Regions from separate parts of the Streptomyces sp. NPDC002825 genome, predicted to be linked through region 2. Evidence: riboswitches for the same ligand, from Rfam matches in the RefSeq annotation. Region 2 holds a riboswitch; each other region holds the start of a gene.

What was found. A riboswitch is a leader RNA that binds a small molecule or an ion and turns the genes downstream of it on or off. The one in region 2 is predicted to bind cobalamin.
Region 1: another riboswitch for cobalamin. It lies ahead of ABT041_RS15165 (ribonucleoside-diphosphate reductase subunit alpha); the one in region 2 lies ahead of cobN (cobaltochelatase subunit CobN).
Region 3: another riboswitch for cobalamin. It lies ahead of ABT041_RS29710 (ABC transporter substrate-binding protein); the one in region 2 lies ahead of cobN (cobaltochelatase subunit CobN).

What each region holds. Positions count from the first base shown of each region.
Region 1 is NZ_JBEOVH010000009.1:210,363-220,676, forward strand. Features, by position in the region: gene ABT041_RS15135 (aldo/keto reductase) at 1-58, shown strand, start outside; gene ABT041_RS15140 (MMPL family transporter) at 48-1,985, shown strand; gene ABT041_RS15145 (LuxR C-terminal-related transcriptional regulator) at 2,003-2,986, shown strand; gene ABT041_RS15150 (DUF3311 domain-containing protein) at 3,101-3,364, shown strand; gene mctP (monocarboxylate uptake permease MctP) at 3,361-4,983, shown strand; gene ABT041_RS15160 (GNAT family N-acetyltransferase) at 5,067-5,567, shown strand; cobalamin riboswitch at 5,622-5,744, shown strand; gene ABT041_RS15165 (ribonucleoside-diphosphate reductase subunit alpha) at 5,877-8,231, shown strand; gene ABT041_RS15170 (ribonucleotide-diphosphate reductase subunit beta) at 8,231-9,244, shown strand; gene def (peptide deformylase) at 9,308-9,958, opposite strand; gene ABT041_RS15180 (tetratricopeptide repeat protein) at 10,031-10,314, opposite strand, start outside.
Region 2 is NZ_JBEOVH010000001.1:194,960-205,273, forward strand. Features, by position in the region: gene cobJ (precorrin-3B C(17)-methyltransferase) at 1-1,373, opposite strand, end outside; gene ABT041_RS00910 (precorrin-8X methylmutase) at 1,370-2,023, opposite strand; gene ABT041_RS00915 (ferredoxin-like domain-containing protein) at 2,020-3,261, opposite strand; cobalamin riboswitch at 3,335-3,477, shown strand; gene cobN (cobaltochelatase subunit CobN) at 3,514-7,131, shown strand; gene abc-f (ribosomal protection-like ABC-F family protein) at 7,242-8,834, opposite strand; gene ABT041_RS00930 (DoxX family protein) at 8,949-9,296, opposite strand; gene ABT041_RS00935 (MarR family winged helix-turn-helix transcriptional regulator) at 9,389-9,829, shown strand; gene ABT041_RS00940 (alpha/beta fold hydrolase) at 9,918-10,314, shown strand, end outside.
Region 3 is NZ_JBEOVH010000029.1:2,641-12,954, forward strand. Features, by position in the region: gene ABT041_RS29685 (NAD-dependent epimerase/dehydratase family protein) at 1-325, shown strand, start outside; gene ABT041_RS29690 (ScbR family autoregulator-binding transcription factor) at 341-988, opposite strand; gene ABT041_RS29695 (alkane 1-monooxygenase) at 1,193-2,365, opposite strand; gene ABT041_RS29700 (TetR/AcrR family transcriptional regulator) at 2,504-3,097, shown strand; gene ABT041_RS29705 (cold-shock protein) at 3,365-3,571, shown strand; cobalamin riboswitch at 3,622-3,799, shown strand; gene ABT041_RS29710 (ABC transporter substrate-binding protein) at 3,881-4,936, shown strand; gene ABT041_RS29715 (FecCD family ABC transporter permease) at 4,933-5,970, shown strand; gene ABT041_RS29720 (ABC transporter ATP-binding protein) at 5,967-6,776, shown strand; gene ABT041_RS29725 (ArsR/SmtB family transcription factor) at 6,761-7,123, shown strand; gene ABT041_RS29730 (MFS transporter) at 7,205-8,866, shown strand; gene ABT041_RS29735 (hypothetical protein) at 8,815-8,976, opposite strand; gene ABT041_RS29740 (hypothetical protein) at 8,975-9,379, shown strand; gene ABT041_RS29745 (serine hydrolase domain-containing protein) at 9,510-10,314, shown strand, end outside.

The DNA of each region.
Region 1 (10,314 bases), on a different contig from region 2:
CGCGGTGGGGCTGCGTCTGGACGAGGAGCTCAGGAAGCGGCTCGACGATGTGGACTGAGCGCGTACGGGCCGTGGTGCTGCGCCACCGGGTGGCGGTCGGGGCGGTGTGGCTGCTCGTGCTGCTGCTCGGCGGGGTGGCGGCGGTGCTCGGCCTGGGGCGCCTCGACCAGTCGTTCACGGCCTCCGGCGGGCCGGGCCACCGGGCGAACCAGGCGATCCAGGAGCGGTACGGAAACGGGGCGGCGGTCGCCCCGCTGGTGGCGGTCGTGACCTGGGAGGTACGGGACCGGGCGTCCGCCGCGCTGCTCGCGGACGCGCTCGAACGGTCGGCGGGTCCGGGCGCGCGGACCGTCTCGTACGCGGCGACCGGCGACGAGGGCTTCCTCGGCGCGGACGGCCGGACCGAGTACGCCCTGGTGTACCCGGCCGCGGGGAAGCCGGATCTGGCGGGCCTGACGGCCGTCGAGGAGGCGGCGGTCTCGCTCCGCGCGGGGCTGCGGTCGGCTCTGCCCGGGGCTCGGGTCGAGGTGACGGGGGTGCTGCCGCTCCAGCACGACAGCGCGCTCGCGGGGCCGGGCCCGGTGGCCCTCGCGGCGAAGGCGGCCTGCGCGCTGGGGCTGCTGCTCGTGCTCGTCCTGGCGTTCCGCTCGCCGCTCGGGGTGCTCGCGCCGCTGCTCCTGGCGGCCGTGACCTCGGTGGGGGCGCTCGTCCTGGTGGAGGCGGTGGCCGGGGTCACCGAGATCGGCTTCGTCGTGGTGTACCTGGTGCCGGTGACGGCGCTCGTGGTCGCGGTGCACCGCTGGGCGCAGCCGCCGGGGCCGGCCGGCGCCCGGTCGGCGGTCACGGGCGGGGCGGCGGGCGCGGCGGCCTGCGCGGTCCTGGCGCTGTGCCCGGCGGCGTTCCTGCGGTCGATCGGGGTGGCGGGGCTCGCGGTCTGCGCGGTGGGCACGGCGGTGGCCGTGACGCTGGGGCCGGTGCTGCGGTCGGTGGTACGGCCGGCGGTGATCCCGAGGCGCGTGCGGACCGTCCGGGGGCTCCCCGCCCTCGGCCTCGTCCTCCTCGCCCTCCTCACCGGCGCCGCCGCGCAGCTGCGGGTCGGCAATCCGGAGGCCCGGGCCCTGGTGGCTGACGGTCCGGCCCGCGACGGTCTGGACCGGCTGACGGCGGCCGGGGTGCCGTCGGGGGTGCTGAACCCGCTGGAGGTCCTCGTGCCGGAGGGCGCGGACGCGGCGGAGGTGGCCGCGCGGGCGGCGCGGGTCCCGGGGGTGCTGCTCGCGGCGGCGCCGGCCGGTTGGCGCCGCTCGGGGTCCGCCCTGGTGGTGGTCGTCCCGGAGGCGGAGCCGATGACGGGGGCCGGGGCCCGGACGGTGACGGCGCTGCGGTCGGCGCTCGCGGCCACGGAGGCCGAGGTGGGCGGTTCGGGTGTGGTGGACCGCGACCTGGTGGACGGGGTGTACGGGCTGCTGCCGTACGCGGTCCCCGCGGCGGCCCTGGCGGCGTTCGGGGTGCTCGCCCGGCGGCTGCGGCCGGGGCCCGCGGCGCGGGCGGTGCTGGGCGGGCTGCTCGCGGCGGGCGGGTCGGCGGGGGCGCTCGTGGTGCTGTGGCAGTGGGGCGTGCCGGGGCCGTGGGGCCCGGCGGGGACAGGGGCGGTGACGGGCTGGGTGCCGCTGGTGGTGGGCGCCTTCGCGTTCTGCGTGTCCCTGGAGCGGTCGGCGGCCACGGCGGCGGGCGGGCCGCCGTGGGCCGGGCCGGTGGCGGCGGGCGCGGGCGCGCTCGCGGTGCTCGCGGTGGGGATCGGTCCGCAGGTCGAACTGGCCCTGCTGGTCACGGGGTTCGCGGCGGCGGCGCTGCTGGACGCCCTGGCCGCCGTACCGCCCGGGCCGCACCCGGGAGTTCACCGTGATTGGTCTAGACCTAGACGCCTTCTCCCCTTTACCATCGTCGACCGCGATCACGAGTTCGACCGGTCGCGCCACGGAAGGTGACGAGGGGGAGATACCTGATGCTGGAGGCGCTCGGCATAAAGGAGTCGACGGAGGCCGTCTACCGCCTGCTCCTGGAGCGGCCCGAGTACGACGTGACGGACATGGCGGCCCACCTGGGCCGGCCCGAGCCGGAGGTCCGCGAGGCGCTCGCCTGCCTCGCGGACCTCAAGCTCGTCCTCATGGACGACTCCTCGGGCGAGGTCGAACCCTTCAGCCCGGACGTCGGCTTCTCGTTCCTGCTCTCCCGCGCCGAGGCCGAACTGAGCAAGCGCAAGCGCCAGGTCGAGCAGGCCGGCAGGGCGGTGGCCGGCATCCTCGCCTCGTACGCGGACTGCCCCGAACCGGGCGTCCGGCACGACCTCGTGGACCGCATCACCGGACTCGACAACGTCCGCGAACGCCTGGAGGACCTCGCCGCCAACGCCCGCACCGAGTGCCTCTCGCTGCTGCCCGGCGGCGCCCAGCTCCCCGACACCATGGACGCGAGCCAGCCGCTCGACCAACTCGCCCTGGAACGCGGGGTGCGGATCCGCTCCATCTACCAGGAGAGCTTCCGCAACGACCCGCCCACCGTCGACTACGTGCGCTGGTACTGCGACCTCGGCGGCGAGGCCCGGACCGTGCCCGTCGTCCCGATGCTCATGGTGATCGTCGACCGCGAGGCCGCGCTCGTCCCCGTCGACCCGGAGGACGGGCGCGCGGGCGCCCTCGAAGTGCGCAGCCCCGGCCTGGTCCACGCCCTCGTGGTGCTCTTCGACCGGCTGTGGGACGCGGGCACCCCCTTCGGCGAGGCCCCGCGCCGCGACGCCCACGACCTCTCGCCCCAGGAGAGGGAGTTGCTGATGCTCCTCGGCATCGGCTGCACGGACGACATCGCGGCCCGGCGGCTCGGGGTCTCGCTGCGGACGGTCCGCCGGATGAGCTCGGAGCTGATGAACCGGCTCGGCGCCCGCAGCCGTTTCGAGGCGGGCGTACGGGCGGCGAAGGAGGGCTGGCTCTGAAGAGTCGGCTCTGACGAGTCGCTTCCGTTATGCGGACAGGGGTTCCCAGCGACGGAGCCGTCCCCTAGATTTCCCCAGCATTACCGAGGTGATCAGTGAGGGGACGGAATTGCCATGTCGGAAGCGTCAGATGTGACACAAGGGAAACAACCGACCATCACTCCCGTGCGGGTGGTGATCGCGCTCTGCCTGTTCGCCCCGTTCGTGGCGATGCTCTGGGTGAGCTCCTACGCGAAGGTCGAACCGCTCTTCGCCGGCATCCCGTTCTTCTACTGGTACCAGATGCTCTGGGTGCTGATCTCCACGGCTCTCACCATGATCGCGTACAAGCTGTGGCAGCGGGACCAGCGCGCCCGCAAGGGAGGTGACGCACGATGAAGGACGGCGTGAACGGCGTGGCGCTCGGCGTCTTCGTCTTCTTCTTCCTGGCCGTCACGGTCATGGGCTTCCTGGCCGCGCGCTGGCGCAAGGCCGAGAACGAGCACAGCCTCGACGAATGGGGCCTGGGCGGCAGATCGTTCGGCACCTGGGTGACCTGGTTCCTGCTCGGCGGCGACCTCTACACGGCGTACACCTTCGTCGCCGTCCCCGCGGCCATCTACGCGGCGGGCGCGGCCGGCTTCTTCGCCGTCCCGTACACGATCCTGGTGTACCCGCTGATCTTCACCTTCCTGCCGCGCCTCTGGTCGGTCTCGCACAAGCACGGCTACGTCACCACCTCCGACTTCGTGCGCGGCCGCTTCGGCTCCAAGGGCCTGTCGCTCGCGGTGGCGGTCACCGGCATCCTCGCCACCATGCCGTACATCGCGCTCCAGCTCGTCGGCATCCAGGCCGTCCTGGACGTGATGGGCGTCGGCGGCGGCGAGAACACCAACTGGTTCGTCAAGGACCTGCCGCTGCTCATCGCCTTCGGCGTCCTCGCCGCGTACACCTACTCGTCCGGCCTGCGCGCCCCCGCGCTCATCGCCTTCGTCAAGGACACCCTGATCTACATCGTCATCGCGGTGGCGATCATCTACATCCCGATCAAGCTGGGCGGCTTCGACGAGATCTTCGCCAAGGCCGGTGAGGCGTACGCGACGGTCAACCCGGCCACCGGCAAGCCGAAGGGCGCGCTCGTCCCCGGCGAGGCCGGCCAGTGGACGTACGCGACGCTCGCGCTCGGCTCGGCCCTCGCGCTCTTCATGTACCCGCACTCCATCACGGCGACCCTGTCGTCCCGCAGCCGGAACGTCATCCGCCGCAACACCACGATCCTGCCGCTGTACTCGCTGATGCTGGGCCTGCTCGCGCTGCTCGGCTTCATGGCGATCGCCGCCGGCATCAAGGTCAAGAACGGCCAGCTCGCCATCCCGCAGCTCTTCGAGACCATGTTCCCGGACTGGTTCGCCGGAGTCGCGTTCGCCGCGATCGGCATCGGCGCGCTCGTCCCGGCCGCGATCATGTCGATCGCCGCGGCCAACCTCTTCACCCGCAACATCTACAAGGACTTCATCAAGAAGGACGCCACCCCGGCCCAGGAGACCAAGGTCTCCAAGCTGGTCTCGCTCCTGGTGAAGGTCGGCGCCCTCGTCTTCGTCCTCACCATGGACAAGACCGTCGCCATCAACTTCCAGCTCCTCGGCGGCATCTGGATCCTGCAGACCTTCCCGGCGCTCGTCGGCGGCCTGTTCACCCGCTGGTTCCACCGCTGGGCGCTGCTCGCCGGCTGGGCCGTCGGCATGATCTACGGCACGGCCGCCGCGTACGGCGTCGCCAGCCCGACCCAGAAGCACTTCGGCGGCTCGGCCGCCGAGATCCCGGGCATCGGCGAGATCGGCTACATCGGCCTCACCGCCTTCGTGCTCAACGTCCTCGTCACGGTCGTCCTGACCTTCGTCCTCAAGGCCGTCAAGGCCCCCGAGGGCGTCGACGAGACCTCCCCGGAGGACTACACGGCCGACGCGGGCGACCCCGGCGTCACCGAGCTCCCGAAGGTCGGCACCGCGGCGCACTGACATCACCGTCCGTGAACGGGCCCTGGATCTCCGCGAGGAAATCCAGGGCCCTTCGCCTGCCCCCGCGAGGCAGACTTGCGGGCATGGACATCACGATCAGGGCAGTACGGCCCGAGGAGTACGAGGAGCTCGGCGACCTCACCGGCCTCACCTATCTGAACGACGGGCTGCTGCTGCACGGCGAGGACGACTTCTACCTGGCGGTGCTCCGCGACACGGCACGGCGGGCGCGCGAGAGCGAGGTGCTCGTCGCCGTCGACACCGAAGGCGCGATCGTCGGCGGCGTGACCTTCGCGGAGGGCGGCACCACCTGGGCGGACATCGCCGTCCCCGGCGAGGCCGAGTTCCGGATGCTCGTGGTCGCGCCCGCGGCCCGCGGCAGGGGCGTCGGAGAAGCCCTCGTACGCGCCTGCGTGGACCGCGCCCGGGCCCTCCCCGACTGCGCGCGCCTCGTGCTCTCCACGGCCGATCTGATGGTCTCGGCGCACCGGATCTACGAGCGGCTCGGCTTCGTCCGCACCCCCGAGCGGGACTGGGAACCGATCCCCGACCACTCGCTGTGGACCTACGCCCTGGAGCTGTAGCCCCGGGACCGACACAACATGTGGGGGGTGCCACGAGCGGCGCCCCCCACATGTATGCTCATCCTCGCTGTCGACGCAGGGGAATCCGGCGCGAATCCGGAACTGTCCCGCAACGGTGTGCTTCGTACGGATTCGTACGCGGTGAGTCCGAAGACCTGCCGACAGCGCGCCCGGTCCGTCCGTTCCGGGTGTCACAGACGTCCGGGCCTCGCGGAGTGGGCCGGTGGACGCGGCGCGCCCACGCCCACGGGTGCCCGCCTGCCCGCCTTCCCGCCCGAGGCCCCGAGCCGAGCGAGGGAGAGCCCCCACGTGACCATCGCGCCCGCCGATCCGGCCGCAGCGATCGAGACCGACGGCCCCGGGACCGTACTCCTGCGGACCCTGACCGATCTCACCGCCGACCTCCCGGACACCGACCCCGGCAAGGTCGCCGCCGCCGCCCTCCGCGGCCGCAGCGCCACGTCGGACGAGGCGGAGCTGCGCGAGCTGGCCACCGAGGCGGCCGCCGGCCTGATCGCCGAGGACCCCGCGTACTCCCGGCTCGCCGCCCGGCTCCTCACCATCACCATCGCCGACGAGGCGGCCGGCCAGGGCGCCGTGAACTTCTCGGCCTCCGTCGCCGTCGGTCACCGCGAGGGCCTCATCGCCGACCGCACCGCCGAGTTCGTCGCGCTCCACGCGGACCGGCTCGACGCCACGATCGACCCGGCCGGCGACGACCGCTTCGGCTACTTCGGTCTGCGCACCCTCTACTCGCGCTACCTGCTGCGCCACCCGATCACCCGCAAGGTCATCGAGACCCCGCAGCACTTCATGCTGCGCGTCGCCTGCGGCCTCGCCGGGGACGAGTCGGCCCGCGCCCTGGACGAAGTGAGCGCGCTGTACGGCCTGATGAGCCGCCTGGACTACCTGCCGTCCTCCCCCACGCTCTTCAACTCCGGCACCCGCCACCCGCAGATGTCCTCCTGCTACCTCCTGGACTCCCCGCAGGACGAGCTGGACTCCATCTACGACCGCTACCACCAGGTCGCGCGCCTCTCGAAGCACGCGGGCGGCATCGGCCTCTCGTACTCCCGCATCCGCGCCCGCGGTTCGCTGATCCGCGGCACCAACGGGCACTCCAACGGCATCGTGCCGTTCCTGAAGACCCTCGACGCCTCCGTCGCCGCCGTGAACCAGGGCGGCCGCCGCAAGGGCGCCGCCGCCGTCTACCTGGAGACCTGGCACGCGGACATCGAGGAGTTCCTGGAGCTCCGCGACAACACGGGCGAGGACCAGCGCCGTACGCACAACCTGAACCTGGCGCACTGGATCCCGGACGAGTTCATGCGCCGGGTCAACGCCGACGCCGAGTGGTCGCTGTTCTCCCCGGCGGACGTGCCCGAGCTCGTCGACCTGTACGGCGAGGAGTTCGACGCCGCCTACCGCAAGGCCGAGGCGGCCGGCCTGGCCCGCAAGACCATGCCGGCCCGCGACCTGTACGGCCGGATGATGCGCACCCTCGCGCAGACCGGCAACGGCTGGATGACGTTCAAGGACGCCTCGAACCGCACGGCCAACCAGACGGCCGAGCCGGGCACGGTCGTCCACTCCTCCAACCTGTGCACCGAGATCATCGAGGTCACCAACGACGGCGAGACGGCCGTCTGCAACCTCGGCTCGGTCAACCTGGGCGCCTTCGTGACCGGCGGCGACATCGACTGGGAGCGTCTGGACGAGACCGTCCGCACGGCCGTCACCTTCCTCGACCGGGTCGTCGACATCAACTTCTACCCGACCGAGCAGGCGGGCCGCTCCAACGCCAAGTGGCGTCCGGTCGGCCTGGGCGCCATGGGCCTCCAGGACGTCTTCTTCCAGCTGAAGCTGCCGTTCGACTCGGCCGAGGCGCGCGCCCTGTCCACCCGTATCGCCGAGCGGATCATGCTGGCGGCTTACGAGGCGTCCGCGGACCTCGCCGAGCGCAGCGGCCCGCTCCCCGCCTGGGACAAGACCCGCACCGCCCGCGGCGTGCTGCACCCGGACCACTACGACGTCGAGCTGAACTGGCCGGAGCGCTGGGCCGCGCTGCGCGCCCGCATCGCGTCGACCGGCATGCGCAACAGCCTCCTCCTCGCCATCGCCCCGACCGCGACGATCGCCTCGATCGCCGGCGTCTACGAGTGCATCGAGCCGCAGGTCTCCAACCTGTTCAAGCGCGAGACGCTGTCCGGCGAGTTCCTCCAGGTCAACTCGTACCTCGTCGACGAGCTGAAGAAGCTCGGCGTGTGGGACGCGCAGACCCGCGAGGCGCTGCGCGACTCCAACGGCTCGGTGGCCGGCTTCACCTGGGTCCCGGCCGAGGTCCGCGAGCTGTACCGCACGGCCTGGGAGATCCCGCAGCGCGGCCTCATCGACATGGCGGCCGCCCGCACCCCCTTCCTCGACCAGAGCCAGTCCCTGAACCTCTTCATGGAGACGCCGACCATCGGCAAGCTGTCGTCGATGTACGCGTACGCCTGGAAGCAGGGCCTGAAGACGACGTACTACCTGCGCTCCCGCCCGGCGACCCGGATCGCCCGCGCCGCCCAGGCCGCCGCGCCGATCCCCGTCCAGCAGGCGACCCCCGACGCGGACGCGATCGCCTGCTCCCTTGAGAACCCCGAGTCCTGCGAGGCCTGCCAGTAATGAGTACCGAGAAGAAGAACCTCCTGGACCCGGGCTTCGAGCTCACGCTCCGCCCCATGCGCTACCCGGACTTCTACGAGCGCTACCGGGACGCGATCAAGAACACCTGGACCGTGGAGGAGGTCGACCTCCACTCGGACGTCGCCGACCTCGCCAAGCTCACCCCCGGCGAGCAGCACATGATCGGCCGTCTGGTCGCGTTCTTCGCGACGGGCGACTCGATCGTGGCGAACAACCTGGTGCTGACGCTCTACAAGCACATCAACTCCCCGGAAGCGCGCCTGTACCTCTCGCGCCAGCTCTTCGAGGAGGCCGTCCACGTCCAGTTCTACCTGACGCTCCTGGACACCTACCTTCCCGACCCGGACGACCGCGCGGCGGCCTTCGCAGCGGTCGAGAACATCCCCTCCATCCGCGAGAAGGCGCAGTTCTGCTTCAAGTGGATGGACTCGGTCGAGAAGATCGAGAAGCTGGAAACGGCCGCCGACCGCCGCCGATTCCTGCTGAACCTGATCTGCTTCGCGGCGTGCATCGAGGGCCTGTTCTTCTACGGCGCCTTCGCGTACGTCTACTGGTTCCGGTCGCGCGGTCTGCTGCACGGCCTGGCGACGGGCACCAACTGGGTGTTCCGCGACGAGAGCTGCCACATGGACGCCGCTTTCGCGTTCGTCGACACCGTCCGCGAGGAAGAGCCGGAGCTCTTCGACGACGAGCTCGGCCGACAGATCACCGACATGATCAAGGAAGCCGTCGAGGCGGAGCTGCAGTTCGGCCGCGACCTGTGCGGCGACGGCCTGCCGGGCATGAACACCGAGTCGATGCGCGAGTACCTCCAGTGCGTCGCCGACCAGCGCCTCGCACGTCTCGGCCTCGCGCCCGTCTACGGCTCCGACAACCCCTTCTCCTTCATGGAGCTCCAGGGCGTCCAGGAGCTGACCAACTTCTTCGAGCGCCGCCCGTCCGCCTACCAGGTGGCGGTCGAGGGCTCGGTGGACCTCGACGAGGACTTCTAGCCGGTACGTGGAAGGGCCCCGCACTCCGAGGAGTGCGGGGCCCTTTCGTGTTCTACGCGTATGTCAGTCGTTCGGGACGACCGGGTAGCGCGGGGTGCCCTCTTCCATCTGGCGGAGGGCGTCCTTGCGGTCGCGCTTCGACAGCTTGTCGATGTAGAGGAAGCCGTACAGGTGGTCCGTCTCGTGCTGGAGGCAGCGGGCGAAGTAGCCGGTGCCGCGGACCTTGATCGGGTTGCCCTTCAGGTCCTGGCCGGTGACCTCGGCGTAGTCCGGGCGGGCCAGCTCGGCGTACGCGGTCGGGACGGACAGGCAGCCCTCGTTCGAGTCGTCGAGGTGCCGCTGGTCGGCCGGCAGGTCGACGAGGACCGGGTTGATCACGTGGCCGACGTGGCGCTTGCCCTCGTCGTCCATGCAGTCGTAGACGAAGACCTTGAGGTCGACGCCGATCTGGTTGGCGGCGAGGCCGACGCCCTCGGCGGTGCGCTGGCTGGCGAACATGTCGTCGACCAGCTGCGCCAGCTCGTCGTCGAAGTCGGTGACGTCCTTGCACTCCCGGTGCAGGACGGGGTTGCCCACGACCGTGATGGGGCGCGAGGTGCCGCGCTCGCGGTGGGCGGCCTCGCGGGCCTCGGTGTCCTCGGTGTCGACGATGAAGCCCTCGTCGTCCACGGCGTACACGCCCGTCTGCTCCTGCTCAGTGCCCTGCTGCGACATGTCCGCCGTACGCCTTCTTCCTCGAACCGGTACACCCCGTGGTAGGTGCGATGTACAGCCTACGGGCAGCGGTCAGCAGACTTCCTCCAGATCGCGCCATTCCCGGCTGTCCGGGCTGTCCGCGACCCAGCCGTCGAGGAGGCCCCGCACCAGGCCCGCCGGGGCCGCGATGCCGCACTCACGCTCCGGCACCCACAGTTCGCCGGGCGAGCGGTGGCCGAGCGGTCCGGGGTGCCCCGGCTCGCTGTGGTCGTGCGGGTCGGAGTGCTCGCCCTCGCCCTCGGCGCTCGGCATCGTCGACTCGGAGCAGGCGCGGCAGAGCAGCCGGACGGAGGACGACCAGTCCTCGGCGGCGA
Region 2 (10,314 bases):
AGGGTCTTCAGCGTCAGGATCCGGACCGACTCCTCGGGGCCGCCGACGTCGCGGGCGACGACCACCGGGGTCTCCGGGGCGCGGAGTTCGAGGAGGAGGTCGCGGGCCGCGGCCACCTGGTGGGTGCGGGACCTGGAGCCCGGGTTGTAGAGGGCGATGACCAGGTCGGCGCCCGCCGCCGCGCGGAGCCGGGACTCGATGACGTCCCAGGGCTTGAGCCGGTCGGAGAGGGAGATCGTCGCGTAGTCGTGGCCGAGGGGGGCGCCCGCCGCCGCTGCCGCCGCGTTCGCCGCCGTCACCCCCGGGAGGACCCGTACGGGCACGTCCGCGTACTCCGGTTCGCAGGCCACCTCGAGGACAGCCGTCGCCATGGCGAAGACGCCCGGGTCGCCGCCCGAGACGACCGCGACCTTCCGGCCGCGCCGGGCCAGGTCGAGGGCGAACTCGGCGCGTTCGGACTCGACCTTGTTGTCGGAGCCGTGCCGGATCTGCCCGGGGCGCAGGACGGGGACCCGGTCCAGGTAGGTGGTGTAGCCGACGAGGACGTCGGCGTTGACGAGCGCGCCCCGCGACTCGGGGGTGAGCCAGGGCGCCCCGGCCGGGCCGGTGCCGACGACGGTGACCTCGCCCGCCTCCCGCACGGGGGGCTCCTGGTCGATGCGGGAGGGCAGGACGGCGACGGAGAAGTACGGGACGGAGTCGGGGTCGATCTCGGACAGGGTGCCCGTCCGCTCGCCGGCCATGAACGCCCGCTCCACGTACCGCGCGTCGTCCAGCCGGCCCGCCCGCTCGAGGGCGCGCTTGACCGTCGGGAAGGTGCGGCCCAGCTTCATCACGACCGCCGAGTCCGTGCCCGCCAGGCGGGCCGTCAGCTCGTCCTCCGGCAGGGTGCCGGGGATGATCGTGAGGACCTCCTCCGCCTCGCACAGCGGCTCGCCGAGCCGGGCGGCCGCGGCGCTGACCGAGGTCACGCCGGGGATGACGGTCGTGTCGTAGCGGTCCGCGAGCCGCTTGTGCATGTGCTGGTACGAGCCGTAGAACAGCGGGTCGCCCTCGGCGAGGACCGCGACGGTGCGCCCGGCGTCCAGGTGCGCGGCGAGGCGGGCCGAGGCCTCCTCGTAGAAGTCGTTCAGGGCGCCCCGGTAGCCGCCCGGGTGGTCCGTGGTCTCCACCGTGAGCGGGTACATCAGCCGCTCCTCGATGTGGTCCTCGCGGATGTGCTCGGCGGCGATGGAGCGGGCTATGGAGCGGCCGTGGCGCGCCGAGTGGTAGGCGATCACGTCGGCGGAGGCGATGGCCTTCACGGCGGCGACGGTCATCAGGTTCGGGTCGCCGGGGCCGAGGCCCACGCCGTAGAGCTTGCCGGTGGTCATGCCTGGATCTCCGCTTCGTGGGCGAGGGCGTTGATCGCGGCGGCCGTCATCGCGCTGCCGCCGCGCCGGCCCCGTACGACCAGGTAGTCGAGGCCGAGGGTGTTCTCGGCCAGCGCGTCCTTGGACTCGGCGGCGCCGATGAAGCCGACCGGGATGCCGAGGACGGCGGCGGGCTTGCCCGCGCCCTTCGCGATCATCTCCAGGAGGTGGAAGAGGGCGGTCGGCGCGTTGCCGATGGCGACGACGGAGCCTTCGAGGCGGTCCCGCCACAGTTCGAGGGCGGCGGCCGAGCGGGTGGTGCCGAGCTCGGCGGCGAGGCCGGGGACGGCCGGGTCGGAGAGGGCGCAGAGCACCTCGTTGTCGGCGGGCAGCCGCTTGCGGGTGACACCGCTGGCGACCATCTGCGCGTCGCAGAGGATGGGGGCGCCGGCGCGGAGGGCGGCGCGGGCGCTCGCGACGACCTGCGGCGAATACGCGATGTCCTGCACGAGGTCGGTCATGCCGCAGGCGTGGATCATCCGGACCGCCACCTGGGCGACGTCGGCGGGCAGGCCCGCGAGGTCCGCCTCGGCGCGGATGGTGGCAAAGGACCGGCGGTAGATCTCCGTCCCGTCCTTCTCGTAGTCGAACATCCTGGTGCTCTCGCTCATCTCGTGTGGGTCGGCAGGCTGCGGGCCGTGGTCACTGCTTCGGGCAGGGAGGTGCGGGGGGTGGGGACGCCGTCCACCAGGTAGGTGTGGTCGCCGGTGGCGAGGACGTCGACCCAGGTGCCGTGCGGGTGGCCGCAGCGGCGCTCGCACCCGGAGTAGTGGACGGGCAGGCCCCCGCGGTGGACGAGGCCGGCGTCCGTGCGTACGTCGGCGAGGGACTTGGCGCAGCCGGGCCGCCCGGTGCAGGCGCTGACCCCGACCGAGGGCAGGTCCGGCCGGGTGACCAGGCCGTACGTCTCCAGGCCGGGCAGCCGGTCGGCCGGGGCCCCGACGACGACCACTCCCCGCCAGGGGGTCAGCCGCAGCTCCTCGGCCCCGTCGGCCAGGGCCCGCAGCTGGGCGGCCGTCAGCCGGCCGAGCGGGGCGAGGACGTGCAGGGCCCGGTCGCCGAGCGGACCGGGGGCGGGCGGCGGGGACACGGGAAGCTGCGGTACGGGTACGGGCTCCGCCGCGATCCCGGCCCGCGCGAGGGCCCCGGCCCAGTCCGGCACGTGCGCGTCGGGCAGCTCGTGCGGCCGCCAGGCCCCGTTCCCGGCGGCCTCGGCGGCGTCGAGGAACGCGAGGGCGGCGGTGAGGGCGGCGGGGACGGCGTCGGCGGCGGCGAGCCGCAGGACCAGCGAGCCGAGCCGCAGCAGGACGGACCCGTCCGGTCCTGCGATCAAGCTCACATCGCCGCCGAGTCCGGCGACGTCCCCGCGTCCGTCGTCGAGGAGGAACAGGAACCGTCCCGAAAGGGACGCGGCCCGGGGCTCGGCGCACAGGGCGGCATCGAGCTCACGCGCCCACAACTGCACGTCCGCGTAGCCGAGTCCGTCGAGGCCGGCGGCCGGCGAGGCCACGATGTTGCGGACGCGTTCGTGGGTGGGGGAGGGCAGCAGCCCCGCCCCGGCCAGGAGCTCGGCCAGCTCCGCCCCGCAGCCCTCGCCGAGGCCGCGCAGCTCGGCGTTGCCGCGCGAGGTGATGCTGATCCGCCCGTCGCCGAGGGCTTCGGAGGCCCGGGCCAGAACCTCTGCCTGATGGACCGTCAGGCGTCCTGCGGGCAGGCGCAGTCGGGCGAGGCGTCCGTCGTCGGCGGGGTGCAGGCGCAGCGCCCCGGGGCAGGCGTCGCCACGGTCCCGTATGCGAACTTCGCCCGGTTCGGGCGTCGGAGGTGGGGTGGGCGGCATGGCGGCGAGCATACCCACGGGGAACCGGCCGGCCACTGGGTGTGATCCGGTCGACCCCGCCGTTCCCTGGGGCCCGTCGACGCCACGATCTAGGATGCAGATCGGCATGGGGTCCCAGGACCCCGGGGAGGAAGCCCGGTGAGAATCCGGCGCGGTCCCGCCACTGTGAGCCCGTACCCGCGAGGGGACGGGTGAGTCAGGAACTCCCGCCGTCCACTGACCACCCGGGGCGCGGACAACCCCGAGGAAGGGCCTGAGCTCGCCATGCTCCTGCTGCTGTCGCACTCCGACACCGACCTGCTCAGCGCCCGCGCGGCCAATGCCGCCCAGGCCGAGGGAGCGGTCGCGTACCGCTTCGCCAACCCCTCCCGGCTCCCCCTCGCCGACCTCCCGGACCTGCTCGACGGCGTCGACCTGGTCGTCGTCCGGCTCCTCGGCGGCGTCCGCTCCTGGCAGGAGGGCCTGGACACGGTCCTCGCCGCCGGAAAGCCGGTCGTCGTGCTCAGCGGCGAACAGGCCCCCGACGCCCAGCTGATGGAGGCCTCCACCGTCCCCGTCGGCGTCGCCACCGAGGCGCACGCCTATCTGGCGCACGGTGGCCCGGCCAACCTGGAGCAGCTGGCCCGTTTCCTCTCCGACACCGTCCTGCTCACCGGCCACGGCTTCGAGGCCCCGGCCGCCGCCCCCACCTGGGGCCCGCTGGAGCGGACCGCACGGAACGAGACCGGCCCCACCGTCGCCGTGCTCTACTACCGCGCCCACCACATGAGCGGCAACACCGCCTTCGTCGACGCCCTCTGCGGCGCCATCGAGGACGCCGGCGCCCGGGCGCTCCCGCTGTACGTGGCGTCCCTGCGCGCCCCCGAGGCGGAGCTCGTCGACACCCTGCGCACGGCCGACGCGATCGTCACCACCGTCCTCGCCGCCGGCGGCACCAAGCCCGCCGAGGCGCAGGCCGGCGGCGACGAGGAGGCCTGGGACGCGGGCGCGCTCGCCGCGCTCGACGTGCCGATCCTCCAGGCCCTGTGCCTGACCGGCTCCCGGTCGGCGTGGGAGGAGAACGACGAGGGCCTCTCCCCGCTCGACGCCGCCAGCCAGGTCGCCGTGCCCGAGTTCGACGGCCGGCTCATCACCGTCCCGTTCTCCTTCAAGGAGATCGACGCCGACGGTCTGCCCGCGTACGTCGCCGACGCCGAGCGCGCCGCCCGCGTCGCCGGCATCGCCGTCCGGCACGCCCGGCTCCGTCACATCCCGAACGCCGAGAAGAAGCTGGCGCTCGTCCTCTCCGCGTACCCGACGAAGCACTCCCGCATCGGCAACGCCGTCGGTCTCGACACCCCCGCCTCCGCCGTCGCCCTGCTGCGCCGGCTGATCGCCGAGGGGTACGACTTCGGGCCCGAGGCCGACCTCCCGGGTCTGGTCTCCGGCGACGGCGACGAGCTGATCTACGCCCTCATCGAGGCCGGCGGCCACGACCAGGACTGGCTGACCGAGGAGCAGCTCGCGAAGAACCCGGTCCGCATCCCGGCCGCCGACTACAAGCGCTGGTACGCGACGCTGCCCGCCGAGCTCCGCGAGCAGGTGGAGGAGCACTGGGGTCCGGCGCCGGGCGAGATGTTCCTCGACCGGTCCCGCAACCCGGAGGGGGACATCGTCCTCGCCGCCCTGCGGCGCGGGAACCTCCTGGTCCTCATCCAGCCGCCGCGCGGCTTCGGCGAGAACCCGATCGCGATCTACCACGACCCCGATCTCCCGCCGTCCCACCACTACCTGGCCGCCTACCGCTGGATCGCCGCCCGCGCCGAGGACGGCGGCTTCGGCGCCGACGCCATGGTCCACCTGGGCAAGCACGGCAACCTGGAGTGGCTGCCCGGCAAGAACGCCGGCCTGTCCGCCGCCTGCGGCCCCGACGCGGCCCTCGGCGACCTGCCGCTGATCTACCCGTTCCTCGTCAACGACCCGGGCGAGGGCACCCAGGCCAAGCGGCGCGTCCACGCGACCCTCGTCGACCACCTGGTGCCGCCGATGGCCCGCGCCGACTCGTACGGAGACATCGCGCGCCTGGAGCAGCTCCTCGACGAGTACGCGCAGATCAGCTCGATGGACCCGGCGAAGCTCCCGGCCATCCGCGCCCAGATCTGGACTCTGATCCAGGCCGCGAAGCTCGACCACGACCTCGGTCTCGAGGAGCGCCCGGAGGACGACGGCTTCGACGACTTCCTGCTGCACGTCGACGGCTGGCTGTGCGAGGTCAAGGACGCCCAGATCCGCGACGGCCTGCACGTCCTCGGCGGCGCCCCGGTGGGCGAGGCCCGGGTCAACCTGGTCCTCTCCATCCTGCGCGCCCGCCAGATCTGGGGCGGTACGCAGGCGCTGCCGGGCCTGCGCGAGGCGCTGGGCCTGGACGAGTCGGCCGCGACCCGCACGAGCGCCGACGCCGTCGAGGCCACGGCCCGCGCGCTGGTCCAGGCGATGGAGGACGCGGACTGGGACGAGGCCGCGATCCCGGGCATCACCGACGGCCACGGCCACGACGTCCGGGAGGTGCTGTACTTCGCCGCCCGCCAGGTCGTGCCGCGCCTCGCCGCCACCACGGACGAGCTCGCGCACGCCGTGCACGCGCTCAACGGCGGCTTCGTGCCGGCCGGTCCGTCCGGCTCCCCGCTCCGTGGCCTGGTCAACGTCCTGCCGACCGGCCGGAACTTCTACTCGGTCGACCCGAAGGCCGTGCCGTCCCGGCTCGCCTGGGAGACCGGCCAGGCGCTCGCGGACTCGCTCCTGGAGCGCTACCGCACCGACAACGGCGAGTGGCCGACCTCCGTCGGCCTCTCCCTCTGGGGTACGAGCGCGATGCGCACCGCGGGCGACGACGTCGCCGAGGCGCTCGCCCTGCTCGGCGTCCGCCCGCTGTGGGACGAGGCCTCGCGCCGTGTGAACGGCCTGGAGCCGATCCCGCTCGCCGAGCTCGGCCGCCCGCGCATCGATGTGACGCTGCGCATCTCGGGCTTCTTCCGGGACGCGTTCCCGCACGTCATCGGCCTCCTCGACGACGCCGTACGGCTGGTGGCGGGCCTGGAGGACGAGTCCGCCGAGGACAACCACGTGCGGGCGCACGCGCAGGCCGACCTCGCCGAGCACGGCGACGAGCGGCGCGCGACCACCCGCATCTTCGGCTCGCGCCCCGGCACGTACGGCGCGGGCATCCTCCAGCTGATCGACAGCCGCGACTGGCGCACGGACGCCGACCTCGCGGAGGTCTACACGGTCTGGGGCGGCTATGCCTACGGCCGTGGTCTCGAAGGCCGCCCGGCCCGGGAGGAGATGGAGACCGCGTACAAGCGGATCGCGGTCGCCGCGAAGAACACGGACACCCGCGAGCACGACATCGCCGACTCCGACGACTACTTCCAGTACCACGGCGGCATGGTCGCGACCGTCCGCGCGCTGACGGGCACGGCCCCCGAGGCGTACATCGGCGACTCGACCCGCCCGGAGACCGTCCGCACCCGCACGCTCGTCGAGGAGACCTCCCGGGTCTTCCGGGCGCGGGTGGTCAACCCGCGCTGGATCGAGGCGATGCGCCGCCACGGCTACAAGGGCGCGTTCGAGCTGGCGGCGACCGTCGACTACCTCTTCGGGTACGACGCGACGACGGGTGTCGTCGCCGACTGGATGTACGACAAGCTCACGCAGGAGTACGTCCTCGACGAGACGAACCAGGCCTTCCTCAAGGAGGCCAACCCCTGGGCCCTGCACGGCATCGCGGAGCGCCTCCTGGAGGCCGAGTCGCGCGGCATGTGGGAGAAGCCGGACCCGGAGACGCTGGCCGCGCTGCGGCAGGTGTTCCTGGAGACGGAGGGCGACCTGGAGGGCGAGGGCTAAGCGCCGACGAGGGCCGGGGCCAGTTCGAGGACCCGGCCCCGGTACCCCGAGGGCTGAGCCCCGACGAGGGCCGGGGCCGGTTCGAGGACCCGGTCCCGGTACCCCGAGGGCTAAGCGCCGACGAGGGCCGGGGCCAGTTCGAGGACCCGGCCCCGGTACCCCTCCCTCAGCCGCCGGTCGTGGCTGACCACGATCAGCGTGCCCCGGTACTCCGCGAGCGCGGCCTCGATCTCCTCCACCAGGCCCGGGGCCAGGTGGTTGGTCGGCTCGTCGAGGAGGAGCAGATCGGCGGGGGAGGTCACCAGGCGGGCCAGTTCCAGCTTGCGGCGCTGGCCGGTCGACAGCAGCCGGACCGGGGTCGTCAGATCCCGGCCCTCGAAGAGCCCGAGGGCGAGCAGTTCGTCCTCGCGGCCCTCTCCGAAGGCCTCGCCCACCGTACGGGGGTCGAGGGGTGGGGTCGTGTCCTGGCGGAGCAGCCCGACCCGGGCGGGCACGGTCACCGTGCCGGCGTCCGGGGCGAGTTCGCCCGCCAGGATCCGGAGGAGGGTGGTCTTTCCGGCGCCGTTGGGCCCGGTGAGCAGGAGGCGTTCGCCCGGGTCGAGGTGGAGGGCGTCGAGGCGGAGTCGGCCGTCGACGCGTATCGCGGTGAGGTCGACGGGCGCGCCTTCCCCGGTGATGTGCGTGCGGAACCGGAGGGGTTCCGGCGGTGCGGGCACGGGGTGAGCGGTGAGCCGTGCGATCTTCTCGCGGGCCGCGCGGATGCGGCTCATCGCACCGTGAGCCCGTGAGCGGGCACGGAAGGCGCCCGCCCCGCTGAACGCGGCCGGGGCCTTGCGGGGGATCGCGGAGAAGCGGTCGATGTGGGTGTCGGCGAGGGCCCGGTGGCGGGCGAGTTCGGCCTTCCACTCCTCGTACTCACGCTGTCTGCGGGCCCGTTCGGCGGCGCGGCCGGTGAGGTAGCCGCTGTAGCCGTCGCCGTACCGCCGCACGGTGTGGCGGTTCTCGTCGACCTCCAGGACGGCGGTGGCGACCCGGTCGAGGAAGACCCGGTCGTGGGAGACGGCCACGACGGTGCCCCGGTGGGCGCGCAGCCGTTCCTCCAGCCAGGCGACGCCCTCGTCGTCGAGGTCGTTGGTCGGCTCGTCGAGCAGCAGGAGTTCGGGCTCGGCGGCGAGGACGGCGGCGAGGGCGAGCCGGGAGCGCTGCCCGCCGGAGAGCGTCCCGAGCGGCCGGTCGCGGTCGAGCGGGCCGTGCTCGCCGAGCCGCCGCAGGGTGGTCTCGACGCGCCGGTCGGCCCCGGCGCCGCCCCGTGCCTCGTACGCGGCGAGCAGTCCGGCGTATCCGGCGAGGTCGCCGGTGGAGTCGAGCTGCGTCTCGGCCGTACGGATGGCCCGCTCCAGGTCCCGGAGCTCCGCGAGCGCGTGGTCGACGGCGTCGCCGACGGTCGCTTCCGCCGGGAGTTCGAGGGTCTGGGCGAGGTGGCCGAGGCCGCCGGGGACGTCGACGGTCACGGTGCCGTTGTCGGGGGTCTCCAGGCCGGCGAGGAGCCGGAGGAGGGTGGACTTCCCGGAGCCGTTGTCGCCGACGACGCCGAGGCGTTCGCCGGGGCGGACGGTGAGGGAGACCCGGTCGAGGACGGTCCGGTGCTGCACGTACCGGTCGTCGTAGCGCTTGGTGACGTCGATGAGTCGGGCACGGAACAAGGGCGACCTCCTGCCGTCGGGGACACGGACGCGAGACGTGACGTCTCGCTGGGATGACGGTACGGCACGTCGGGAGGCATGACAAGACGATACGTCTCGTCTTGGTAAAGGCGGTCAGGAGGAGGCTGTGCGCAGGACCAGTGCCGCCCCCGCGACCAGGGTCAGCACCGCCGCCGGCGCCAGCTCGTAGTCCTTCACGCGCAGGTGGGAGATGACGGCGCCGGCGAAGTAGAGCACCAGGCCCACTGCCGCGGCCTCGCCGAGGAGCGGGACGAAGAGTCCCGCGAGCAGGCCGAGCGCGCCCGCCGTCTTCGCCGTCGCGAGCCACGGCAGCGCGCTCTCCGGTACGCCGACCTTGGTCATGCTGCCCATGACCTGCGGGTTCTTGGTGAACGTCATGAAGGCGGAGCCGAGTGACGCGAGCGCGAGCAGGGAAGCGACCACGGCGTAGGCGATGAGCATGGAGGTACTCCAACGATCTGGGGACGAAAACCGTTGAAGCGTAACAACGATTGCCCTCGCTCCACAATTGCCTTGTTGTTACGGTGGACGACATGGCTGCTCTCCCGTCCGACCGCCTCGGCTTCCTCCTCTCCTTCCGCGGCGAGCTCACCGGTGCGCGCATCCGCGCCGCCCTGGGCGTCGCCGGACTGCACCCGAGGAACGCGATGACGCTGATGCAGCTCGCGCCCGGGGCGATGAGCCAGCGGGACCTGGCCGCCGCGATGGAGGTCGATCCCAGCCAACTGGTGGCGATCCTCAACGAGTTGGAGGCCGACGGGCTCGCCGAGCGGCGGCGCGACCCGGCCGACCGCCGCCGCCACATCGTGGAGATCACCGAGGCCGGCGCGGCGGCCCTGGGGCGGGTCGACGCGGCCGTGGGCCAGGCCGAGCGCGAGCTCTTCGGCGACCTGACCGAGGCCGAACAGGCCGTGCTGCGGGGCCTGCTCGACCGGGTCGTGGTCGACCCGGCCGCCCACGAGTGCGGAGAGTAGAAAGTCCGACGGATTCGGGTGAACTCCGATGAGTTCCGGTGGGACCGGGGGTCTACCCCCTGAAAGGCCCACCACCGAGGAGATCACCATGGCCGAGACCGACACCCGCACCCTGGACACCGCCGGCGCGACCCTGCGCTACGACGTGCGTCCCGGCACCGGCCCCCACGAGCGCCCCCTGCTGCTGATCGGCTCCCCCATGGACGCGAGCGGCTTCACCACGCTCGCCTCCCACTTCGCCGACCGGACCGTCGTGACGTACGACCCGCGCGGAGTGGGCCGCAGCGAGCGCACCGACGGCGTCGCGGAGACGCTGCCCGAAGAGCACGCCGACGACCTGGCCCGGCTGGTCGAGGCGCTCGGCGCCGGCCCCGTCGACGTCTTCGCGAGCAGCGGCGGCGCGGTCAACGCTCTCGCGCTCGTGGCCCGCCGCGGCGACCTGGTCCACACCCTCGTCGCGCACGAGCCGCCGACGGCCCAGGTCC
Region 3 (10,314 bases), on a different contig from region 2:
GGCGCTCTCCCCGCGGACGGAGCCCGGCGCCTTCTACGTCAACCACCCGGAGCCGGTTCCGGCGGCGGAACTGCTCGCGGCCGGCGAGGCCCTCGTCGCCGGGCGGTCCGGGACCCGGGGGCCCGCGGTGGACCTCGCCGAGGCCCGCGTCCTGCTCGCGGACGTCCCCTTCGGCCTGCACCACCTGGCGATGCTCGCCGACGACCACTGGTTCGAGGACGACCGGCCCTGGCGGGACTGGGGCTGCGACCCGGGGCCGGGCTTCGCCGCGACGATCGCCGGCCACATGCCCTGGTACCGGGGCCTCCTCGTCCCCTCCTCCTGACGCACCCCCGCGGCCTCAGCCGACGGGCGCGTGCGCGGTGGCGAGCGCGCCCGTGCCCGCCGGATCGAGTCCGGCGAGCGAGTCGGGGCCCGCGAGCATCGGCAGCAGGGTGCGCCACAGACCCGTGACGGTCTTCGGGGACAGCCATTCGCCGTTGTCCCGCCACAGCGCCTCAAGTCCGATCGTGGCCGCCACGATCGTGCGGGCGAGGTCCTGCTGCCGCCCGAGACCGGGGGCGAGCAGGCCCTCGTCGGCCGCTTCCGCGAGCCGCTGCTGGACGCAGCTCTGCCACTCCTGGCGCAGATTGAGCTCCGTACGGGCGTCGTCGGAGCAGCTCAGCCGGAAGCCGGCGCGGACGACGATGTCGTCGCGGAGCAGCCGGGCCAGGGCGTGCGAGGTGTCGGCGAGGTTCTGCAGGGCGTTCGACCGCTGTCCGTACACGATCCGGGCCGTCCTGCGCAGGGCGGTGCAGGCCGCGCCCTCGACGGCGTCGGCGACGGCCGCCTTGTTCTCGAAGTGGAAGTGGAGCGCCCCGGGGCTCACGCCCGCTCCCGAGCTGATGGCGGACAACGTGGCCAGGGCGTAGCCGTGCCGGTCGAATTCCCTGGCCGCCGACTTGATCAGCGCGTCGCGGGTCCGTGTGGCCCGCTCTTGTTTGGTCACCAATGGCTCCAGTAGCACCATGCGCCGGCGGCAGCGGGCCTGCGCCCCGTCGCGCCGCGCCCCGACGACTGTAAACCGACTGCTTGGTATTGTACGAGCCGTCGGTAGCCCGTCGTGGCGTTTCGCCCTGTAAGGGGCGAGTGGGGCGGGGCCCTGACAGACCGGTGCGGCGGTTCCGGCCGCGCGCGGCGACGTGGCGAGGCCTCAGCCGGTCCCGCCCCCGTACCGGGCGAGCAGGCGGGCGCGGCGGGACGGCTGGAGGTTGGCGCGGGTCACGTCCCCGTCGTAGTGGGCGAGGACCCGGTGGTCCATGACGCGGCGCCAGAGCGGCGGGACGTACGCGAGGACGATCATTCCCGCGTACCCCGTCGGCATCTCGGGCGCCTCGTCGAAGTGGCGCAGCGACTGGTAGCGCCGGGTGGGGTACGCGTGGTGGTCGCTGTGCCGCTGGAGGTGGTAGAGGAAGACGTTCGAGGCGACGTTGTCGCTGTTCCAGCTGTGGCGCGGGGCGCAGCGCTCGTAGCGCCCGCTCGCGGTGAGCTCCCGCTTGAGCCCGTAGTGCTCGGTGTAGTTGATGACCTCGAGCAGGCAGAAGCCGAAGACGGCCTGGCCCGCGAGGTACGGCAGGACCCCGGGCCCGAAGGCGAGCGCGAGCCCCGCGAAGAGGAGGAACGACAGCGCCCAGGAGCTGAGGACCGTGTTGCGCGGGCTCCACACGGACCGGCCGCGGCGGGCGAGCCGGCGCTTCTCCAGGCGCCAGGCAGAGGTGAGGCTGCCGAGGACGGTCCGGGGCAGGAAGCGCCAGAAGCTCTCGCCGAGCCGGGCGCTCGCCGGGTCATCCGGTGTGGCGACGCGGATGTGGTGGCCGTGGTTGTGCTCGACGTAGAAGTGGCCGTACCAGGTCTGGGCGAGCGCGATCCGGGACAGCCGGCGCTCCAGGGCCTCCGTCTTGTGCCCCAGCTCGTGGGCGGTGTTGATCGCGATGCCGGCGACCCCACCGAGGGTGAAGGTGAGCCCGATCCGGTCCACGAGGGCGAGGTCGCCCCGGGTGATCAGCCAGCAGCCCAGGACGAGCCCCGTGTACTGCAGGGGGAGGTAGAGGTAGGTGCACCAGCGGTAGTAGCGGTCCTGCTCCAGGTGGGCGAGCGCGCTGTCCGGCGGGTTGCCGGAGTCCTTGCCGATCACGTGGTCGACGACCGGGAAGATCACGTACAGGACGAGGATCCCGGTCCACCAGAAGACGCGGAGCCCGGTGGCGGCGACCAGACCCCAGGAGAGGAAGGGGAAGGCCGGGATGAGCAGGCCGAGCGGCCAGAGCCGGCGCTTGGGGTCGCGCCAGGCGGCGGGGGCTTCGGGGGAGTCGCTGTGCAGGGCCAAGACCGGCTCCTCGGAGAGGTGGACACTTCACATGCGTTCTGTCCATTTGATAGACGGGTCGCCGTGAAGGTGTCAATGCGCTGGACAGGCCCCGGTGCGCAGAGCCGGCGGGGATCCGGTGGATAAAGTGGGGGCACGATGACACGTTTCCGCGAGAGTGTTCGGTCCCTCCTGCGTGAGCAGGTGCTCGACGCCGCCTACCGGCTGGTCGCCGCCGACGGCTGGGGCGGCCTCCGCATGGCCGGCATCGCGCGGGCCGCCGGGATCAGCCGCCAGACGCTCTACAACGAGTTCGGCTCGAAGGAGGCCGTCGGCAACGCCCTGGTCCAGCGCGAGGTGGAGGGCTTCCTCCTCGGCATCCAGCGCGAACTCGACGCTCACCGGGGCGAGTTGGAGGCGGCAGCGGCGGCGGGTGTCGGGTACACGCTCCAGCAGGCCGTGGACAACCCCCTCATCAAGAGCGTCCTGCTCGCCGCGCGCGGCGGCGAGGACGATCTCCTCGCCTATCTCACCACGCGCCCGGAGCCGGTCTTCGGCACGGCGATGGCGATGCTCGACGCGTACGCGACCGAGGCCTGGCCCGACGTCGACGAGGAGTCCCGCGGCCTCGCCGTCGAGACGATCGTGCGGCTCACCGTGAGCCACATCGTCCAGCCGGTGGCCGCGCCGGAGGAGTCGGCGCGGCGCATCGCCAGGATCACGGCACGGATCGCGTACCCGCGCCGCGCCTGACCCGTCGGGGATTGCGCGGGGGCCGGTGCCCCGGGCGGGGCTTCCCCGGGGCCGGTGGACGACGGCGAGGCCCGCTGACGGACACGGGGGATCTCCGGCAGCGGGCCTCTGTTGAATATTGTACGAGATCATCTCGGTTGGTTTCGCCCGGTCGGCGGCGGTGGCGAAGGGCGGGCCCGCGGGGTACATCTCCCCTGAGGCGCGGACACGGCCCGCCCGGGGCCGGACACCCTCGACCGCGCCTCCCGTGCCGACGAGGAGGCCGCCGTGGAAGGCAGAAGCAAAGGGTTCGTGCAGTCCTTCAACCGTCGCGGCGGGTACGGCTTCGTCGTCCCCGTGGGCTCCGAGGAGCAGGTGTACTTCAGCGCCGAGGACATCGAGAGCGAGGGGCGGACGGTCTCCGAGGGGCAGCAGGTCTCCTTCGTCCTGGTCCTCGGCGACGGCCGCTTCGAGGCGAAGGAACTGCGCGTCTGACATCCACGGGCGTCCCGGGTGCGACGGCCGGCCGGTGGTACTGTGCCGAGGCCAGTCGCACCTTTGTACGCACCTGAACGGGTACGTCCACGGGTCAGGGAATCCGGTGCGAGACCGGAACTGACGCGCAGCGGTGAGGGCGACGGGCGGAGCATCGGCCACTGGGCGGCACGACGAGCCCGGGAAGGCGCTCCGTCCGGCTGACCCCGAGTCCGAAGACCTGCTGGCGGCCCCGGCGGCACGCGCCCGTCCGGGGAGCACCGTACGACAGGCTCCGCGTATGAGCCGTGGACGCAGAGGAAGTCCCCCGTGCCGCTCGCACACCCCGTCCGCTCCGCCGTGCCCGCCCTGGCCGGCGTCCTGCTCCTCACCGCGACGGTGACCGGCTGCGGCGGCGGACCCGCCGCACCGCACGGGAAGGGAGCCGCCCCGGAGCGCGGCTACCCCGTCACCTTCGACGACAACTGCGGACGGCAGGTCCGTGTCGACCGCGCCCCGCGCCGGGCCGTCGCCCTCGACCAGGGCGCGGCGGAGATCATGCTCTCCCTCGGCCTCGCCGACCGCATGGTGGGCACCGCGACCTGGACGGACCCGGTGCTCAAGGGCCTGGAGAAGGAGAACGCGAAGGTCCCGCGCCTCGCCGACCGCTACCCCTCCTTCGAGAAGGTCCTGGACGCCGAACCCGACTTCGCGGCCGCCTCGTTCGCGTACACCCTCGGCAAGGGCGGGGTCGCGCCGCGCGAACGCTTCGAGCAGCTCGGCGTCCCCACGTACCTCTCGCCCACCGACTGCGTCGGCAAGGACAACAGCGGCGACGGCGACGGCGTCCGCACCCGGCCCCTCACCATGGAGACGGTCTACGGCGAGATCCGCGACCTGGCCCGGGTGTTCGGGGTCCCCGAGCGCGGCGAGAAGCTCGTCGCCGGGCTCGAGGGCCGGGTCGCGAAGGCCACGGCGGCGGCCGACTTCACCGACGCCACCGTCCTCTACTGGTACTCCGACGCCAAGGCGCCCTACATGGCGGGCTGTTGCGGGGCGCCCGGGATCGTCACCAACGCGCTCGGCGCGAAGAACGTCTTCGACGACACCCGCGAGGAGTGGCCCCAGGTCAACTGGGAGACCGTCGCGGACCGCGACCCCGACGTCCTCGTGATCGGCGACCTGACCCGCCGCGCGCAGTCCGCCGAGAGCGCGGCCAAGAAGATCGAGTTCCTGGAGTCCGACCCCGTCACCCGGAACATGACGGCCGTGAAGCACAAGCGGTACGTCCTGCTCAGCGGCCAGGCGATGAACCCCACCCTGCGCACGGTCGAGGGCATCGAGAAGGTGGCGGCCGCCCTCCGCTCGTACGGTCTCGCGAAGTGAGCACCGCACAGCGGCCCTTCACGTCCGCGACGGCGTTCCTGTGGGCGGCGGCCGGGCTCGCGCTGCTCTGCCTGTCCGTCGCCGTGGCCGTCACCATCGGCCCTGCCGACATCGGCGTCGGCGAGGCCGGCTCCGTGATCGCCGCCCACCTCGGCGGCGCCGCCTCCGGCCTCTCGCCGATCCGCGACGGGATCGTCTGGGACCTGCGGCTGCCCCGTACCCTCCTCGCCGCCGTCTGCGGTGCCGGACTCTCCGTCTGCGGGGCGGTGATGCAGTCGCTCCTGCGCAACCCGCTCGCCGATCCCTTCGTCCTCGGCGTCTCCTCCGGGGCCTCGACGGGCGCGGTCGCGGTCGTCGTCCTCGGCATCGGCGGCGGGATCCTCTCCGTCACCGGCGGGGCGTTCCTGGGGGCGGTGGTCTCCTTCGCGCTCGTCCTGCTGCTCAGCCACACCCTCGGCGGCTCCACGGACCGGGTGGTCCTCGCGGGCGTCGCCGCGATGCAGCTCTTCTCCGCGCTCACCTCCTTCGTCGTGATGACCGCCGCCGACGCCGAGACCACCCGCGGCGTGCTGTTCTGGCTGCTCGGCTCGCTCGCCGGGGCCGGCTGGAGCGACGTGTGGATGTGCCTCGCCGTCCTCGCGGCGGCCCTGCTGATCTGCGGCGGGTACGCGAGGACCCTGGACGCCTTCGCCTTCGGCGAGGAGGCCGCCGCCTCGCTCGGCGTCGCCGTCGCGCGGACCCGGCTCGTCCTGCTCTGCGTCACCGCCCTCCTGACGGCCGCCCTGGTCTCCGCCGCCGGCGCGATCGGCTTCGTCGGGCTCGTCCTGCCGCACGCCGCCCGCGCGCTCGCCGGCCCCGGGCACGCCCGCCTGCTGCCGGTCACCGCGCTGGCCGGGGCGGTGTTCCTCGTCTGGGCCGACACGCTCGCCCGTACGGTCCTCGACCCGCAGGAGGTGCCGGTGGGCGTGGTGACCTCGCTGATCGGCGTACCGGCCTTCGTCCTCGTCCTGTACCGCACCAGGAGCAGCCGATGACCACGACAGCCTCCGCCGACCCGGGGCTCCGCGCCGACCGGGTCTCGCGCACGGCCGGCGACACCCTCGTCCTCGACGGGGTCAGCGTCTCCCTCGCCCCCGGCACCGTCACCGGGCTGCTCGGGCCGAACGGCTCCGGCAAGTCCACCCTGCTGCGGCTCCTCGCCGGCGTCCTCGCCCCCGACTCCGGGCTCGTCACCCTCGACGGCGAGCCGCTCGGCGGGCTCGGCCGCCGCACGGTCGCGCGGCGCCTCGCCACCGTCGAGCAGCAGGCCGACACACAGACCGACCTGACCGTCGCCGACGTCGTACGCCTCGGCCGCATCCCGCACCGCAGGGCCTGGACCCCGCCCTCGGCCGCCGACGAGACCGCCGTCCGCACCGCCCTCGAACGGACAGGACTCACCGAACGCGCCCGCCAGCCCTGGCGCACCCTCTCCGGCGGCGAACGCCAGCGCGTCCAGATCGCCCGTGCCCTCGCCCAGGAACCGCGCGAGCTCCTCCTCGACGAGCCCACCAACCACCTCGACATCCAGCACCAGCTCGACCTCCTCGCCCTCGTCGCCGGACTCCGGCTCACCGCCGTCGTCGCCCTGCACGACCTCAACCTCGCGGCGATGCACTGCGACCGGCTCGTGGTCCTCGCCCGGGGCCGGGTGGTGGCGAGCGGCCCGCCCGAGGAGGTCCTCACGGAGGAGCTCATCGCCGAGGTGTACGGGGTCCGCAGCGCCGTGACCCGGCCCGGACCCGAGGGGCGCCCCCACATCCGCTTCCTGGGTACGGTGGCCCCATGCCCGAGCCCGTAGACCCCGCAGCCGCCGCCTCCCGCCCGCACGAGCGGACTCCAGGAGCGCGTGAACTCGCGGCGGCGGCCGAGGTGTTCGGCCTGCTCTCCGACCCCACCCGGCTCCACCTGGTGTGGCTGCTCACCCGCGGCGAGGCCGACGTCACCGCCCTCACCGAGGCGTGCGGGGCCGCGCGCCCCGCCGTCAGCCAGCACCTCGCCAAGCTGCGCCTCGGTGGGCTCGTCACGAGCCGCAAGGACGGCCGCCGGGTCGTGTACGCGATGCCGGACGGGCATCTGAAGCGCCTGGTCGTCGAGGCGATCAGCCGGGCGGACCACCAGGTGACGGGGGAGCCCTGGCACGACTGACGTGAACATGTGCGCACGCGTGCACGTATCGGTTACGGTGGAGGCGTCAGCCGTCCGCCGTCGCCGACCGGGGCCGCCCCCATGCTGTCCGTCCTGCGCAACCGCACCTACCGGCGCCTGTTCGCCGCGCAGGTCGTCGCCCTCGCGGGCACCGGCCTGGCGACCGTGGCGCTGAGCCTGCTCGCGTACGACCTGGCCGGGGCGGACGCCACCGCCGTGCTCGGCACCGCCCTCGCCCTCAAGATGGCCGCGTACGTGACGATCGCCCCGCTCGCCGGAGCCCTCGCCGACCGCGTGTCCCGGCGCACGCTGCTCGTCTCGATGGACCTGGCGCGGGCCACGGTCGTGCTCGCCCTGCCGTTCGTCACGCAGGTGTGGCAGGTGTACGTCCTGATCCTGCTGCTCCAGGCCGCCTCCGCCGCCTTCACCCCGGCCTTCCAGGCGACGATCCCGCAGGTGCTCCCGGAGGAGCGCGCCTACACGGACGCCCTGTCGCTCTCCCGGCTCGCCTACGACCTGGAGAGCCTGGTCAGCCCCGTCCTGGCCGCCGCGCTGCTCACGGTCCTCCCGTACTCCTGGCTCTTCACGGGCACGGCCGCCGGCTTCCTGGCCTCGGCTCTGCTCGTCCGAACGACCACCCTGCCCGCACCTCGGGACCCCGAAGCGAGCGGTCCGCGCCGGCTCCGCGCGTCTCGGTCCGAAGCGAGCGGTCCGCGCCGGCTCCGCGCGTCTCGGTCCGAAGCGGGTGGTCCGCGCCGGCTCCGCGCGTCTCGGTCCGAAGCGGGTGGTCCGCGCCGGCTCCGCGCGTCTCGGTCCGAAGCGGGTGGTCCCCGCCGGCTCCGCGCGTCTCGGTCCGAAGTGGGCGGTCCGCGCCGGCTCCGCGCGTCTCGGTCCGAAGCGGGTGGTCCCCGCCGGCTCTACGCCAAGGTCGCCTTCGGCATCCGGTTGTTGCTCGCCACGCCGAGGCTGCGGGCCCTCCTCGCCCTCGATCTCGCGGTCTCCGCCGCCGGGGCCGTGGTGCTCGTCGACACCGTGCTCCTGGTCCGTGACACCCTCGGCCGCCCCGCCGGGGACGTCCCGCTCGCGCTCGGCGCCTACGGGGCGGGCTCCATGGCCGTGGCGCTGCTGCTGCCGCGCCTCCTGCGCCGGGCCGACGACCGCGTCGTCATGGTCCGGGCGGCCTTCGTCCTGCCCGGCGCCCTCGTGCTCCTCGCCCTCGGGCTGACCGCCGCTCCCGGCGCCTGGTCCTGGCCCGCGCTGCTCGCCGTCTGGCTGGTCCTCGGCGCCGCCGGATCGGCCGTCCTCACCCCGGGCGGCCGGGTGGTGCGCCGCTCCGCCGCCGGGGACGACCTGCCGGCCGCCTTCGCGGCCCGGTTCTCCCTCTCGCACGCCTGCTGGCTGCTGGCCTACCCGCTCGCAGGAGGGCTGGCCGCCTGGGCGGGACCCGCCGTCTCGGCGGCCGCGCTCGCCGCGCTCGCCCTCGTCGGGGCGGTGGGCGCGGCGTGCCTCTGGCCCCGCGAGGACCCGGCCGAGCTGGCGCACGTCCACCCCGAACTCCCGGCCGGCCACCCGCACCTGGCCGGGGCCGGGGCCGGGGCAGGGGCAGGGGCAGGGGCAAGGGTTCACGCGCACGCGTACCACATCGACACGCTGCACCGGCGGTGGCCGCGGGCGCCCGGCCGGGCGTCCGGTCAGCGTGGGAGGCGCATCTCCAGAGCGTCCAGGACCACGTCGAGGCCGTAGGTGAACGTGGCGTCCCGGACGGCGACCGGGTCCGCCGCCGCGGTGGCGGCCTCGGCGTACGACCCGGCGAGGTGGTCGTGCTCGGCCGCCGCCTGCCGGGCGGCGGGCATGAGACGGGCGTCCTCGGCTACTCGCCCGTCAAGGCCGGTCTCGCCCTCGTCCGCTCGCCGTCGCCGCGTCGGCTCCGCCCTCGACGACACCATCCAGCAGGCCGGCACCGCGCCCGGCATCGCCATCCTCGGCTCGCTCCTCACCAGCACCTTCTCCTCCGAGATGCCGGCCGACGCCCCCGAGCAGGCCAAGCGGTCCATGGGCGGCGCACTGGCCGCCGCCCAGGGCGACGCCGGACTGGTCACCGCCACCCGCGACGCCTTCACCTCCTCGATGTCCACCACCTTCACCATCAGCGCGGTCGGCGTCCTCGCGGCGGCCGTCCTCGCCACCCTGGTGATGCGCGACACCAAGCCCGCGGCCGGCGCGGACGAGACCGAGGAGAAGGAACTCGTCGCCTGACACCCGGCCCGCACGAGAAGCCGGCACCCACGGGGTGCCGGCTCCTCCGTCTGCACCAGACGGATGCCTCTCGCCCCGACTGTGGAGTGTTCGGCCGGGTCACCGGGCACTTCCGGCCATAGTGCGGGCCATGACCCCCACCCCCAGCAGGAGCCGCTCCCGTACGGTCCTCCTCTGCGCCGCTCTCCTCGCCCTCACCACCCAGACGGCTGCCGCCGCCCCCGTCGTCCCCCCGGACCCCGGCGGTCCCGGACACGGCGGGCGGGACTGCGTGCGGACCGAACGTCCCCTCGACGCCAAGGCCCGCCGGATCCTGGACATCACCCGCAAGGCCAAGAGCGACCTCAAGCTGAAGTCCGTCGAGCTGCGCGTCACCGTCGACGGCCGCGAGGTCGTCACCGACGCCCTCGGGGAGTCCATGACCGGCGTCCCCGCCGAGCCGGACATGCACTTCCGGGCGGGCTCCGTCGCCTTCGCCCACATCGGCACCGCCCTCCTCCAGCTCGTCGAGGAGGGCGTCGTCGACCTCGACGACACCGTGGAGCAGTGGCTGCCCACCGTGCCGAAGGCGAGCCGGATCACCCTGCGGATGCTGGCCGACAACACCAGCGGCCTCCACGACTACGTCACCGACCCGGCCTTCGGCGCCGAGCTGGGGCCGCACCCGTTCCGCCAGTGGACGCCGGCGCAGCTCCTCGCGTACCCGTACAGCCACTCCTTCTGGTACGAGCCGGGCACGAGCTGGAGCTACTCCCACGCCAACTACCTGCTCCTCGTCGCCGCACTCGAGAAGATCACCGGCACCCGGATCGACGAGCTCGTGCGGGAACGCGTCACGGGTCCCCTCGGCATGCGCGACACCCGGAACGGCTTCACCCCCGACATCCCCCGCCCGGTCCTGCACGCCTTCACCTCGGACCGCGGCTTCTACGAGG